Regions from separate parts of the Halomonas sp. AOP30-A1-24 genome, predicted to be linked through region 2. Evidence: predicted binding sites of a transcription regulator. Region 2 holds the regulator's gene; each other region holds the start of a gene.
The links. Region 2 encodes sigma-54, which starts transcription at its own class of promoters, with help from an activator protein. Its sites were predicted from a motif close to TGGCACNNNNNTTGCTNT; they were not measured.
Positions count from the first base shown of each region.

Region 1: a site for sigma-54 is predicted at 2,168-2,185, ahead of ACT3TJ_RS05330 (P-II family nitrogen regulator). Genes of this name have one in related genera too.
Region 3: a site for sigma-54 is predicted at 1,783-1,800, ahead of ACT3TJ_RS07715 (nitrate reductase). Genes of this name have one in related genera too.
Region 4: a site for sigma-54 is predicted at 737-754, ahead of ACT3TJ_RS05240 (amino acid ABC transporter substrate-binding protein). Genes of this name have one in related genera too.

Region 1 is NZ_JBQSXL010000006.1:138,761-141,946, forward strand. It holds gene glnK (P-II family nitrogen regulator) at 1-297, opposite strand, end outside; gene ACT3TJ_RS05325 (ammonium transporter) at 461-1,708, opposite strand; gene ACT3TJ_RS05330 (P-II family nitrogen regulator) at 1,755-2,093, opposite strand; gene ACT3TJ_RS05335 (accessory factor UbiK family protein) at 2,446-2,826, shown strand; gene ACT3TJ_RS05340 (helix-turn-helix transcriptional regulator) at 3,026-3,186, shown strand, end outside.
Region 2 is NZ_JBQSXL010000002.1:120,741-123,926, forward strand. It holds gene lptB (LPS export ABC transporter ATP-binding protein) at 1-673, shown strand, start outside; gene ACT3TJ_RS01785 (RNA polymerase factor sigma-54) at 797-2,209, shown strand; gene hpf (ribosome hibernation-promoting factor, HPF/YfiA family) at 2,308-2,616, shown strand; gene ACT3TJ_RS01795 (PTS sugar transporter subunit IIA) at 2,621-3,091, shown strand; gene rapZ (RNase adapter RapZ) at 3,159-3,186, shown strand, end outside.
Region 3 is NZ_JBQSXL010000010.1:61,603-64,788, forward strand. It holds gene ACT3TJ_RS07715 (nitrate reductase) at 1-1,540, opposite strand, end outside; gene ACT3TJ_RS07720 (NAD(P)/FAD-dependent oxidoreductase) at 2,299-3,186, shown strand, end outside.
Region 4 is NZ_JBQSXL010000006.1:118,077-121,262, forward strand. It holds gene ACT3TJ_RS05235 (amino acid ABC transporter substrate-binding protein) at 1-586, shown strand, start outside; gene ACT3TJ_RS05240 (amino acid ABC transporter substrate-binding protein) at 811-1,836, shown strand; gene ACT3TJ_RS05245 (amino acid ABC transporter permease) at 1,925-3,115, shown strand; gene ACT3TJ_RS05250 (amino acid ABC transporter permease) at 3,136-3,186, shown strand, end outside.

The sequences.
Region 1 (3,186 bases), on a different contig from region 2:
GACCTGCTCAAGCGGCATCACAAAGATTTTACCATCGCCGATTTTACCCGTGTTGGCGACTTGGGTAATCGCATCAATTACCTGCTCAACCATATCGTCATCGACAGCGACTTCCAGCTTCACTTTGGGCAGGAAATCCACCACGTACTCAGCTCCACGATAAAGCTCCGTGTGGCCCTTTTGACGACCAAACCCTTTTACTTCTGTGACAGTAATGCCCTGCACGCCGATATCGGAGAGCGATTCGCGTACGTCATCAAGCTTAAACGGCTTGATAATGGCTGAGATCAATTTCATTGCGACATCCTCTAGCTTGGTGGCCATTGTCTTGTCTATTGGGTGCGGCGAAAGCCAGCCACCTCTGGTGCTAAGCATACACCGCTACAGGCGGAGAATAAAAAGGCCTTCCTCGAAAGGAAGGCCATAAGGAGCACGCCAGCTCACTTGCTTAGTATTATGCTTATTTCTTAACGCTAAACTCAGGGTAGGCTTCAAGACCACATTCCGCGATATCCACGCCTTCATACTCTTCTTCTTCGCTCACCCGGATGCCCATGATGGCTTTCAGCACCAACCAGACCACCAGGCTTGTCAGGAATACCCAACCGAAGATACCGGCAATACCCATCATTTGAGCACTAAAGGACGCGCCATCATTGGTGATAGGCACCGCCAATACCCCCCAAATACCCGCCACGCCGTGAACGGAAATTGCACCGACCGGATCATCCAGCTTGAGCTTATCAAGCGATACAATCGCTACGACCACAATGGCACCGCCCACCGCACCGATAATGGTGGCACCTAATGCCGTTGGCGAGAGCGGGTCAGCGGTAATCGCCACCAGGCCTGCCAGCGCGCCGTTAAGCGCCATGGTCAGGTCCGCTTTACGGAACCACAGTTTGGCCAGGACCAGCGCGGCAATCACACCACCAGCGGCCGCCGCATTGGTATTGGCAAACACCTGGGCGACATTGTTGGCCGACTCGATATCCGAGACTTTTAGCTCAGAGCCACCGTTGAAACCGAACCAACCCATCCACAAAATGAACGTCCCCAGCGTTGCCAACGGCATGTTGGCACCGGGAATGGCATGGATAGCGCCATCTTTACCGTACTTGCCTTTACGCGGCCCCAGAATCAGCACGCCTGCCAGAGCAGCGGCAGCGCCTGCCATGTGAACAATACCCGAACCGGCATAATCCGAGTAACCCACGCTGCTCAGCCATCCGCCACCCCAGGTCCAGTAGCCAGAAACCGGATAGATAAAGGCGGTCATGACCACAGCGAAGGCCAAAAAGGCCCATAGTTTCATGCGCTCAGCGACCGCTCCGGAAACAATCGACATGGCAGTAGCCACAAAGACAACCTGGAAGAAGTAATCAGCGCGCATGGAGTAGTACGGCGCATCTTCGCCACCCGCCAGCACTGAATCGACGCTGTTCTCAGTACCCAGCAGAAAGCCCAGGCTTGGCAAGAAGCCGCCTTCGCCGCTGGAGTACATGAGGTGATACCCCACCAGCAGATACATGGTGCAGGCAATCGCAAACAGCGCGATGTTTTTCGTCAGAATTTCAGCGGTGTTTTTAGCGCGCACCATGCCTGCTTCAAGCATGGAGAAGCCTGCGGCCATCCACATGACCAATACACCGCACATCAAGAAGTAAAACGTGTCGAGCGCGTAGCTCAGATCAGCCAGTTCGTTCATTTGTTAGTTCCCCGTTGAACTACGAAGTAGCCCGGTAAGCCCCTGTTTAAACGGCATCAACGCCGCGTTCACCGGTACGAATTCGGATAACATCGTCGAGCGGCGTGACGAATACTTTGCCATCGCCGATTTTTCCACTGTTAGCGGCATTACAAATGGCATCCATCACGCTTTCCAGGCGCGCATCGTCAACCGCTACTTCTACTTTTACCTTGGGCAGAAAATCGACCACGTACTCAGCACCCCGGTAGAGCTCGGTATGCCCTTTCTGACGCCCAAAACCTTTTACCTCTGTCACGGTAATGCCCTGCACGCCGTTGTCGGCCAGTGCTTCGCGGACATCGTCAAGTTTGAATGGCTTAATGATGGCGGTGATGAGTTTCATCCCATATCTCTCCTGCTGGATAAGTCCTGCTAGATAGCTAGCGGCATTGCCGCTGAAAATGGCGATGCTCTACTAATGCGCATACCGTGCCATTAGCTAATTTCTTATTAATTTTTAGTGACTTAACAAAACATAAGGCGCTTTTACGCACACCCTAAGATCGCGAAAGGCGTAGGGCGCAACCGATTGCACCAAAAAAGAACCGACGCGAACGGTTGGCGCACCATGACTGGGCAACGAGATAAACGAATAAATGCACCAATGCCATACGCAATACATGCGTACTGGCGGCGGGTTGCGTATCCTTAAAATAGTGCCCACTTTTAAAGCATCATTATTTAAGGAGAGAACCATGACGCCCCAGGATCGTATTAGCCGTTTGGCACAACAGATTGGCGACCGCTTACAAAATGCGTCACAAGCGCCGGAAGATATTCAGAAAGGCGTTCAACAGGTGGTTCGTGGTGCCTTTGATCGGCTGGAGCTCGTATCGCGGGAAGACTTCGATATCCTGATGGACGTTCTACAGCGCACGCGTTCGCGGGTAGAAGCCCTGGAGAGGCAAGTAGCGCAGTTGGAAGCTACGATGGAAGCGAGTCAGCCTGAGAAGCACCTACCAGTCGCCACTAAGGCCACTGAAAGCGCTCAGCCCAACGCCGATACGGATGCGCCCGCTGCCCCAAAACCGGCTGCCAGCAGCACACTGAACGACGATAAGAAAAGCGATACGTAAGCACAGTGCTGGTAACGCCTGCCGCCACCAAAATGAGAACACCTATCATTGCGTTTTAATCTACTGATGGTAGGATCACGATGATTTACGCGTTCTCTGGATAACCCACGAACCGCTCCTCTTTTCAAGCGTCGCTCTTTTGGGCGGCGTTTTCTCGCTGGGTTGATCACTGGATTACCAAGCCGCAGGGCCCCTATTGATGCCAACCTTTACGTCGTTAACGCCATCGACACTTAGCCAACTGGGCCAAACGTTCGGTATTGATTACCTGTATGCCGGTAAGGGAATTGACGACCCGATTGCCCAAGGCAGCGTGAGTGATTTGCCGCTTTCTTCTGCGCTGCATCTCACCCTCTCCGA
Region 2 (3,186 bases):
GGTTAAAGACATTAGCCTGGAGATTGCTCAAGGCAGCGTGGTAGGCCTGCTTGGCCCTAACGGCGCGGGTAAAACCACATCGTTTTATATGATTGTGGGCCTGGTGAAGTCTGATGCGGGTAGGGTGCGTATCGACGAGCAAGACTTAACCCGCGTTCCCATGCACGAACGCGCGATGGCCGGCATTGGCTATCTACCCCAGGAAGCGTCTATTTTTCGCAAGCTATCGGTTGCGGATAATATTATGGCGATTCTGGAAACCCGCAAAGATCTGGACAGGGCAGGACGAGAGCAGCGGCTTGAGGCCCTGCTTGACGACTTTCATATTACCCACATCCGTGACAACCTGGGCATGAGCCTTTCCGGCGGCGAGCGGCGGCGCGTCGAAATTGCCCGCTCCTTGGCCACAGAGCCCGCGTTTATCTTGCTGGACGAGCCATTTGCAGGTGTCGATCCCATCTCGGTTGGTGAAATCAAGAGCATTATTCGCGCCTTAAAACAGCGCCACATTGGCGTGCTAATTACTGATCATAACGTCCGAGAAACACTGGATATTTGCGATATCGCCTATATTGTCGGTGACGGCCACATTATTGCTGGCGGCAGCCCTCAGACTATCCTTGATAACCAAAAAGTGAGGGAAGTTTACCTGGGTGCTGATTTTCGCTTATGAATTTAATTTCACCGCTAAACAGTGATCTGCAGTAAAAATTTTATCAGTGGCATGCTTATTGCACTTGCACAACAACATGACTCGCACTAGGGTGAAGCTTTCCGATTAACGAGTGGTTCTCAGATGGTCATGAAAGCTTCTCTCCAATTGCGTATCGGTACGCAGCTGACCATGACACCTCAGCTGCAGCAAGCGATTGCACTGCTACAGCTATCGACATTGGATCTACGTCAGGAAATTCAGCAGGCACTGGATGCCAACCCAATGCTGGAGCAGGAAGACGAGTTCGGCGAGCAGGCGACCGTCGAAACACCTGACGAGGAGTGGTCAGAAAGCATTCCCGAGGAACTGTCTGTCGATAGCGACTGGTCTGACACTTACCAGGACATGGGTAGCTCTGGCAGCAGCGAAGGCCCCGATTTTGAACGCCAGGCCGCGGGACAAAGCCTGCATGGACATCTCCTTTGGCAGCTGGCGATGACCGACTTTACGGCTCGTGAGCAGCTAATCGCCGAAAGTCTGATTGATGCACTGGACGCCAATGGCTACCTGACGCAGCCGCTCAACGATATCCGCGATGGGTTACGTGCTCAGAGCATCGAAGGTCTCAGCCAGCGAGAGTTGGAAACCACTCTGATGCGCTTACAGCAGTTCGAGCCAACGGGCGTCTTCGCCCGTGACTTGCGCGAATGTTTGATGCTTCAGCTTGCAACGCTCCCCGACGACACGCCCCTACTGGTTCCCGCGCGCCGATTGGTTCGCCAGTTTCTTGAAGCGCTGGGCAAAAATGACATGCGCCTATTAAAGCGCCGCCTAAGCCTGGACGATGAGCAGCTAGACGATGTGATCGGTCTGATCCGAAGCCTGGACCCACGCCCAGGCAGCGCTTATGGCGTCACCGACGATAGCTATATCACGCCCGACCTGGTCGTACGTCATGATCATGAAGGCTGGCACCTGGAGCTAAACCCTGAAGCCCTGCCTCGGCTGCGTATCCAGCCCGACTACGCCAGTTTAATCAAGCGTGCAGACAAGAGTCAGGATAACCAGTTTTTAAAAGAGCACTTGCAAGAAGCGCGCTGGCTAATCAAAAGCTTGTCCAGCCGCAACGACACGCTTCTACGCGTAGGGCGCGAGATTATCACTCGCCAAATCGGTTTTTTAGAGCACGGTGAAGAAGCGATGAAGCCGTTGATTCTTGCCGATATTGCCGAGGCGGTTGAGATGCACGAATCAACCATTTCTCGGGTCACCACACAAAAATATATCCATACCCCACGGGGTGTCTTCGAACTTAAGTACTTTTTCTCAAGCCAAATTAGCGGGCAAGATGGCGCAGACAGCCACTCAAGCACCGCGATTCGCGCCCGGCTTAAAAAGTTGATTCAAGATGAGCCTCCCGGCAAACCTCTTTCGGACAGTCGTTTGGTGACATTACTGGGAGATGGCGGCATCACAGTGGCACGCCGTACGGTGGCGAAATATCGTGAGTCGCTGGGCATTCCCTCATCAAGTGAACGTCGTCGTTTGCGTTAGTCGTTACAAGAGAAATGGCAAAACTCGCGACAGGGGCTTTGCAACACCGTAAAAAGGGTTACAATCGAAATTCAGTCCGATGGATAAGGAGCACGTCAATGCAAGTAAATATCACGGGTCATCATGTAGAACTGACTGACGCCTTGCGTGACTACGTTAATGAAAAACTTGAACGCATCGAACGTCATTACGACCACATCACCACGGTACAAGTCACCTTATCTATTGAGAAGGAGCGCCAACATGCCGCGTGCACCCTTCATGCGGCAGGCGCCGACTTACATGCCGACGCCGAAGATGTCGATATGTATGCCGCTATTGACGCCTTAGCAGACAAAATTGATCGTCAACTCGTTAAGCACAAGGAAAAAGCACAAGCTCGCGCCCAAGGCGCTGGCGTGCGTTAATTCAATGACGTTGGAAACCATCCTCCCCCCGGAGCGCGTACTTTACGACGTGCCCGGGGGCAGCAAAAAGCGGGTGCTGGAGTTTTTCAGCACCTTTATCGCTCAAAATACACCCAGTCTGGATAGCCAGGAAGTTTTCAGCCGACTGATCGGCCGGGAACGTCTTGGCAGCACGGGGATCGGTAACGGCGTCGCCATCCCCCATGCGCGCAGCCCACATTGCGTTACGCCTATTGCGGGTTTTTTAAAATTATCAGAACCTATTGATTTTGATGCTATTGATGGCGACCCGGTCGACCTCGTCTTTGTGCTGCTGGTTCCCGAAGAGGCTGACGACACGCATTTGTCGCTTTTGGGACAAGTGGCCACCATTATGAATGATGCGAGCACACGCCAGGCATTACGCAAAACCAGCAGCCAGCACGATTTGCTTGACCTGCTAATGGGCAAGATTCGCGAACAGGCCGCTCCATAATCGCCCATAACGACTAACACATTTTCATGCGTTATCCCTTTTATACGTTCAATCAGAGAGAGCCACTATGCAACTGGTGATTATTAGCGGCCGCT
Region 3 (3,186 bases), on a different contig from region 2:
GGCGCGCGTGCTCATCAAAAATTTCATGGGGATGGCTATAGTCAAACGCCTCCTGAAAGCCTAACCGCTTGGCGGCTTCGCACATAATCCACCAGTCGTGACGCGCTTGGCCAGGCGCGGGTAGCAAGCCACGCTGGCGTGAAATACGCCGCTCGGAATTGGTCACCGTGCCGTCTTTTTCAGACCACCCCGTCGCGGGCAGAATGATATCGGCGTAGGCCAGCAGGTCGGTATGGCTTGCGCACTCAGACACAATTACCAGTGAGCACTTTTCAAGCGCACGCCGCACGCGGGCGGCATCCGGCAAGCTGACCGCTGGGTTGGTGGCCATTATCCAAAGCGCCTTTATTTCGCCCCGCTCAACCGCGTCAAAAAGCTCGATCGCCTTATAGCCAGGCGCCTGGGGCAGTTCGGGCATTAACGTTTCCGTCGCCCAAAAGCGGGTGATTCGGCCAAGGGCGCCAGGGGTGTGATAATCCATATGCGCGGCCAGCTGGTTGGCAAGCCCACCCACTTCGCGTCCGCCCATGGCATTGGGTTGGCCGGTGATCGAGAAAGGCCCCGCCCCGGGCAAACCGATTTTGCCGCCCGCCAGATGGCAGTTAATGATCGCATTGCACTTATCAGTACCGCTTGTGGATTGATTGACGCCCTGGGAGTAGAGCGTCACGACATGGAGTTGGCTGGCAAACCAGTAGTAAAAGGTCTCCAACCGCTCAGGGTCGATATCACATATCGCCGCCACGTCATTAATATCATGCTGGCTCGCGGCCAGCAGCGCTTCGTCGAAACCTTGTGTATGGCGATCCAGATAGAGCTGATCCAGCTTGTTATTCTCAGCCATCCAGGCCAGCAGGCCGTTAAACAGCACTGCATCGCTGCCGGGTGCGATGCCCAGGTACAGGTCGGCAATCTCGCAGCTGTCGGTCACGCGCGGGTCGATGACCACCACGCGCATCAACGGGTTGCGCGTTTTGGCGGCCTTTAAGCGCTGGTAAAGCACCGGATGATTCCAGGCCAGATTCGAGCCCACCAGCACCACCAGCTCGGCCTCTTCAATATCTTCATAGTTGCAGGGAACGGCATCCGCGCCCAACGAGCGTTTATACGCCGCCACGGCAGAGGCCATGCAGAGTCGCGAGTTGGTATCCAGGTGCGGCGTGCCTAAAAAGCCTTTAAATAGCTTATTGGCCACATAGTAATCTTCGGTCAATAGCTGGCCTGAAAGATAGGCACCGACTGACTCAGCGCCGTAAGTTGCGCGAGTCGTTTGCAACCGCTCTGCCAAGGTGGTTAACGCCACATTCCAGTCAACCGCTTGGCCATCGACCCAGGGCGTGGTGAGCCGGTCATGGTGGCCGAGGGTTTCGTGAAGTGCCGAGCCTTTCACACATAGCCGACCAAAGTTGGCGGGGTGGTCGCGGTCGCCTTCAACGGCGCTGATTGTGCCGCTAGCCACAGTGGCGATTACGCCGCAGCCGACACCGCAATAAGGGCACGTTGTGTTTGCTTTACAAGCCGAGCGTGTGGCCTGGGACATACTGATTTCCTCCCGCTTAAAAGCAAAAAGCGCCCAAGCTAGCCTCAAAAGAAGCCTGCCTGGACGCCGTTGTCTCAGGGACACCTGCACCGGTGCCAAATGTCGCACTGCTGGGATTGGACATACTTATTAATGGCCTGTCATCTGATGGCGTTAGCGTTGTTATTTGCCCGTCAAATTCAATGGCTGCATTTTATTGTGCCGATAAACCCGTCTGTGCTTTGTTGCTTGTTGCCAAGGTAATAGCAAGGCCTACGCCAACCAACCCATTAAAACAAAAACACCAAATTAAACAGAAGGTTAGTAACCAAGAAAATATCTTTCGACTTATCTTGTAGGCAGGTTTTTTGCTAACGCTGACTACTCACGGTGCATTCTTACCGCTTAGCGCACCAATAGCGTGCGCAGTCTGCGCTTAGGCGGATAAAAAGGCGTTATCGTCAACCTGCCTACTTAAAACAGGCTATTGATAAGCAATAAAAAAATAAATAATTAACGATATTTGGCTGATTAATTGCCCTGTACTGATTAGATAAATTTAAGCTTAGCGGGCAGCCAACGGTGGCTGCTCTGTGCGAAACCCAGCTAACGGGTTTGGCCTCAGCTACCGGGCAACGAAGCCCCTGATACGGCCTTCCTGGCAATCCATTTGCCCGGGACGCTGACTCAGGGGCTTTTTTTATTGGCTTTTCTTCAGCGCTGCCGAGTATTTGTGGATAGGCATTTGTAGCCAAGCGCTAAACTGTAAGGAGCAACCTATGATCGCTATCTCTCGGTGCTCGTCTGATGATCACTTAGTCGTTATCGGCAACGGTATGGCGAGCCATCGACTGCTAGAGGCCGTCGTTAAATTGTCTCATCGACCCCAGCAGATAACGGTGATTGGTGCAGAGGCATCTCCCGCCTATAACCGGATACTGCTATCGCCACTGCTCGCCGATGAAATGCCGCCTAGCGCCCTCGCCTTGCGGGATGTGCAGTGGTACGCCAAACAGGGTATCACCCTGCACCTGAATGAATGCGTGCTGGAGATCAACCGCGAAGAGCAGCGTGTTGTCACTACCTGCCGCACGCTGGCCTATGACCGCTTGGTGATTGCCACCGGCTCACGCCCAAAGCTGCCCGAGGTTCCCGGCATTGGCCTTAACGGCGTGTATGGGTTTCGTACCCTGCAAGATGCCGACACGCTCGCAACGCTTGCCCTACAGGGCGGCGAGTGTGTCGTGGTCGGCGGCGGTTTGTTGGGCCTGGAGGCCGCCGAAGGGCTTCGCAAGCGGGGTGCCAGCGTCAGCGTTCTACAGCGCAGCGAGCGATTGATGAATCGTCAGCTGGATAGCATGGCCGCTGGGCTGCTTGAAACGACGCTTACCCTGCGTGGCTTGACCATCTTAACCAATGCGCGCATCCGCCATTTTGAAGACGATGGCGCAGGCAACTTAGCCGCTGTTGTACTCGGGGATGGCCAGCGTCTGCCTGCTCAGAGCGTCATCGTGGCAACCGGTATTACACCTAACGCAGAACTGGGCCATCTGGCAGGCCTGGCAACGCAGCGCGCCATCATGGTTGATGACACGCTCACCACCTCAGACCCGCGTATTCACGCATTGGGTGAGTGCTGCCAGTTCGAGCAGCACACCTACGGCCTG
Region 4 (3,186 bases), on a different contig from region 2:
CGCGGCGGTGTGCACGCAGTCAGGCACGACCAGCGAGCTGAACCTTTCAGACTATTTCCGTGTTAACGACATGCACTATGACGCAGTGGTGTTTGATTCTCCCGAACAGTCGATTGCCGGTTTTGAAGCCGGGCGCTGCGACGTCTTAAGCTCCGATGCTTCTCAGTTGTATGCCCAACGCATGCAGCTTGCCAACCCCGACATGGCGGTAGTGCTGCCCGAGATTATTTCCAAGGAACCGCTTGGCCCCGCCGTACGCCAGGGCGATGACCAGTGGTTCAATATCGTAAAATGGTCGCTGTTTGCCATGCTCAACGCTGAAGAACTGGGTGTCTCAAGCACCAATATTGATGAACACGCGGATTCCGATAATCCAGATATTGCCCGCCTGCTGGGCCAGGACGGCAGTTTTGGTGAAGGCATGGGACTTAATGACGACTGGGCTTACCAAATCGTCAAACAGGTGGGCAACTACGCCGAAATGTATGATCGCAACGTGGGCGTGGACTCTAACTTCAATATTACCCGTGGTTTAAATGCTCTGTGGCGCGATGGCGGCATTCAGTACGCCCCGCCCATTCGCTAGGGCTTACCGGTCAGCACTCTGCCATCAACCATCGGTTGTCGCACCAAAACAGCGCATGCGGCAACCGTTTCTATTTTTTTGCACCTAAACTTTCGTAGAAGCAGAATCATTTTGCGTTGAAAAGCGCTGAATTTGGCGTTGTACCCACATTGGCATCTTCCTTGCTAGCTTTATATGTCATGCCTTCGCATGCATAACAATATTAATTGAGGAAGGGAATTACCATGTTGAACAAGAAACACTGGGTATTACTGGCCTCTGCAGGCGCCATCACACTGACAGGCGCCACTAACGCTAACGCAGCAACACTTGAAGAAACCATTGAACGTGGAGCCGTGCAGTGTGGCGTCAGCGACGGTTTGCCAGGCTTTTCGGCACCCGATGGTGATGGCAACTGGCAAGGGCTGGATGTCGATGTTTGCCGTGCGGTCGCCGCTGCCGTGCTGGGTGATGCAGATGCCGTCAATTACATCTCTCTCAATGCCGTTGAGCGTTTCACTGCGCTGCAGTCTGGCGAAGTCGATTTGCTTTCTCGTAACACGACCTGGACCACCACCCGCGATACCACGCTGGGTCTGAACTTCGCAGGCGTCAACTTCTATGACGGTATCGGCTTTATGGTTAGCCGTGACCTGGGCATCGGCGGTGCTGATGAGCTGGACGGTGCGGCGATCTGTATCCAAACGGGCACCACCACCGAACTTAACGTGGCCGATTACTTCCGCGCCAACGATATGGAATTTGATCCTATCGTGTTTGATACCTCAGAGCAGACCGTGGGCGGCTTCCAGGCTGGCCGCTGTGACGTTCTAACCTCGGATACTTCTCAGTTGGCGGCGCTGCGCATTCAGTTAGATGATCCGGATGGCGCCGTCATTCTGCCCGATATCATTTCCAAGGAGCCGCTGGGCCCGGTAGTTCGCCAGGGCGATGACACCTGGTTCAACATCGTGAAATGGTCACTGTTTGCCATGCTCAATGCTGAAGAGTACGGCGTGACCAGTGAAAACGTAGAGGAAATGACCAGCTCCGAAAACCCCGACATCGCCCGCCTGCTTGGCCAGGACGGTAACTACGGTGAAGGCATGGGGCTTGACGCTGACTGGGCTTACAACATTATTAGCCAGGTCGGTAACTATGCCGAAAGCTTTGAGCGCAACGTTGGCATGGACTCACCGCTTGAGATTGAACGCGGTGCCAACGCGCTATGGAACCAGGGTGGTTTCCAGTACGCTCCGCCGATTCGCTAAGCATCTCGCTTGACCCGGCCCGTCGCGCTTAGCAGATGAGTGCCGACGGGCCATTTGATTGACCTTCCGTGTAGCGGAGACGCCACCCATGTCCGTAAGACCCAACACTCGCCCCGCTGGCCACAAGCCACCGTTTTGGCGAGACCGTGCCAAACGCGCACTTGTTTTTCAGCTGCTTTTAACGGCAGCCGTTGTCGTATTTTTGCTGTATATCGTCGGCAATACTCAGGACAACCTATCCGCCCGGGGTATCACCACCGGTTTTGGCTTTTTAAATAACACCGCAGGCTTTGGTATCGTACAAAGCCTGATCGACTACTCCTCTCAGGATACCTACGGCCGCACCTTTTTGGTGGGCTTGCTCAATACGCTATTGGTCGGCGCCTTGGGTGTGGTGGCCGCGACGCTGATTGGCTTTATTGTCGGCATTGCTCGCCTGTCGCCCAACTGGCTACTGGCACGCCTGGCCACCGCCTATATCGAAACTTTCCGCAATATCCCGTTACTGCTACAGATTTTTTTCTGGTACTTCGCCGTGCTGCGCACGCTACCCAGTGCAAGGGACAGCCTCTCGTTTGGCGAGGTTGTTTTTCTTAACGTGCGCGGTCTGTATCTGCCTGAGCCGCTTTTTGAGTCAGGCTTTGGGATGATCCCAGCGACCTTTATCGTCGCGATTATCGCCAGTATTGCACTGTGTGTGTGGAACAAGCGCCGCCAAGAGGCAACCGGTAAACGGATCCCTGCCGGGTGGATATCGCTGGTACTGATTCTGGGTCTGCCACTGCTGATTACGGTCGCCACCGGCGTACCGATCACTTGGGATGTTCCGGAACTGCGCGGCTTTAACTTCCGCGGTGGCTTTACCGTGATTCCGGAATTTCTGGCGCTGTGGCTGGCGCTTTCCATCTATACCGCTGCGTTCATTGCTGAAATTGTCCGCTCGGGCATCCAGGCCATTTCCCACGGCCAAACCGAAGCCGCCCAAGCGCTGAGCCTGCCGCGTAACCTGGTGTTGCGCCTAGTGGTCATTCCGCAGGCACTGCGGGTCATTATCCCGCCACTCACCAGCCAGTACTTGAACCTGATCAAGAACTCCTCGCTTGCCACGGCCATCGGCTACCCCGACCTGGTATCCGTGTTTGCGGGCACCACGCTGAATCAAACGGGGCAGGCCATTGAGGTGATCGCCATGACCATGGCGGTGTATCTGACGATCAGCCTGCTGGTTTCCATGTTCATGAACTGGTTCAACGCCCGCGTAGCGTTGGTTGAGCGCTAGGCGCCGGTGAGGATAGCTTTATGATTCATAACCAAACAATGATTGATCAGCGGCCTGCCCCCAGCAACACC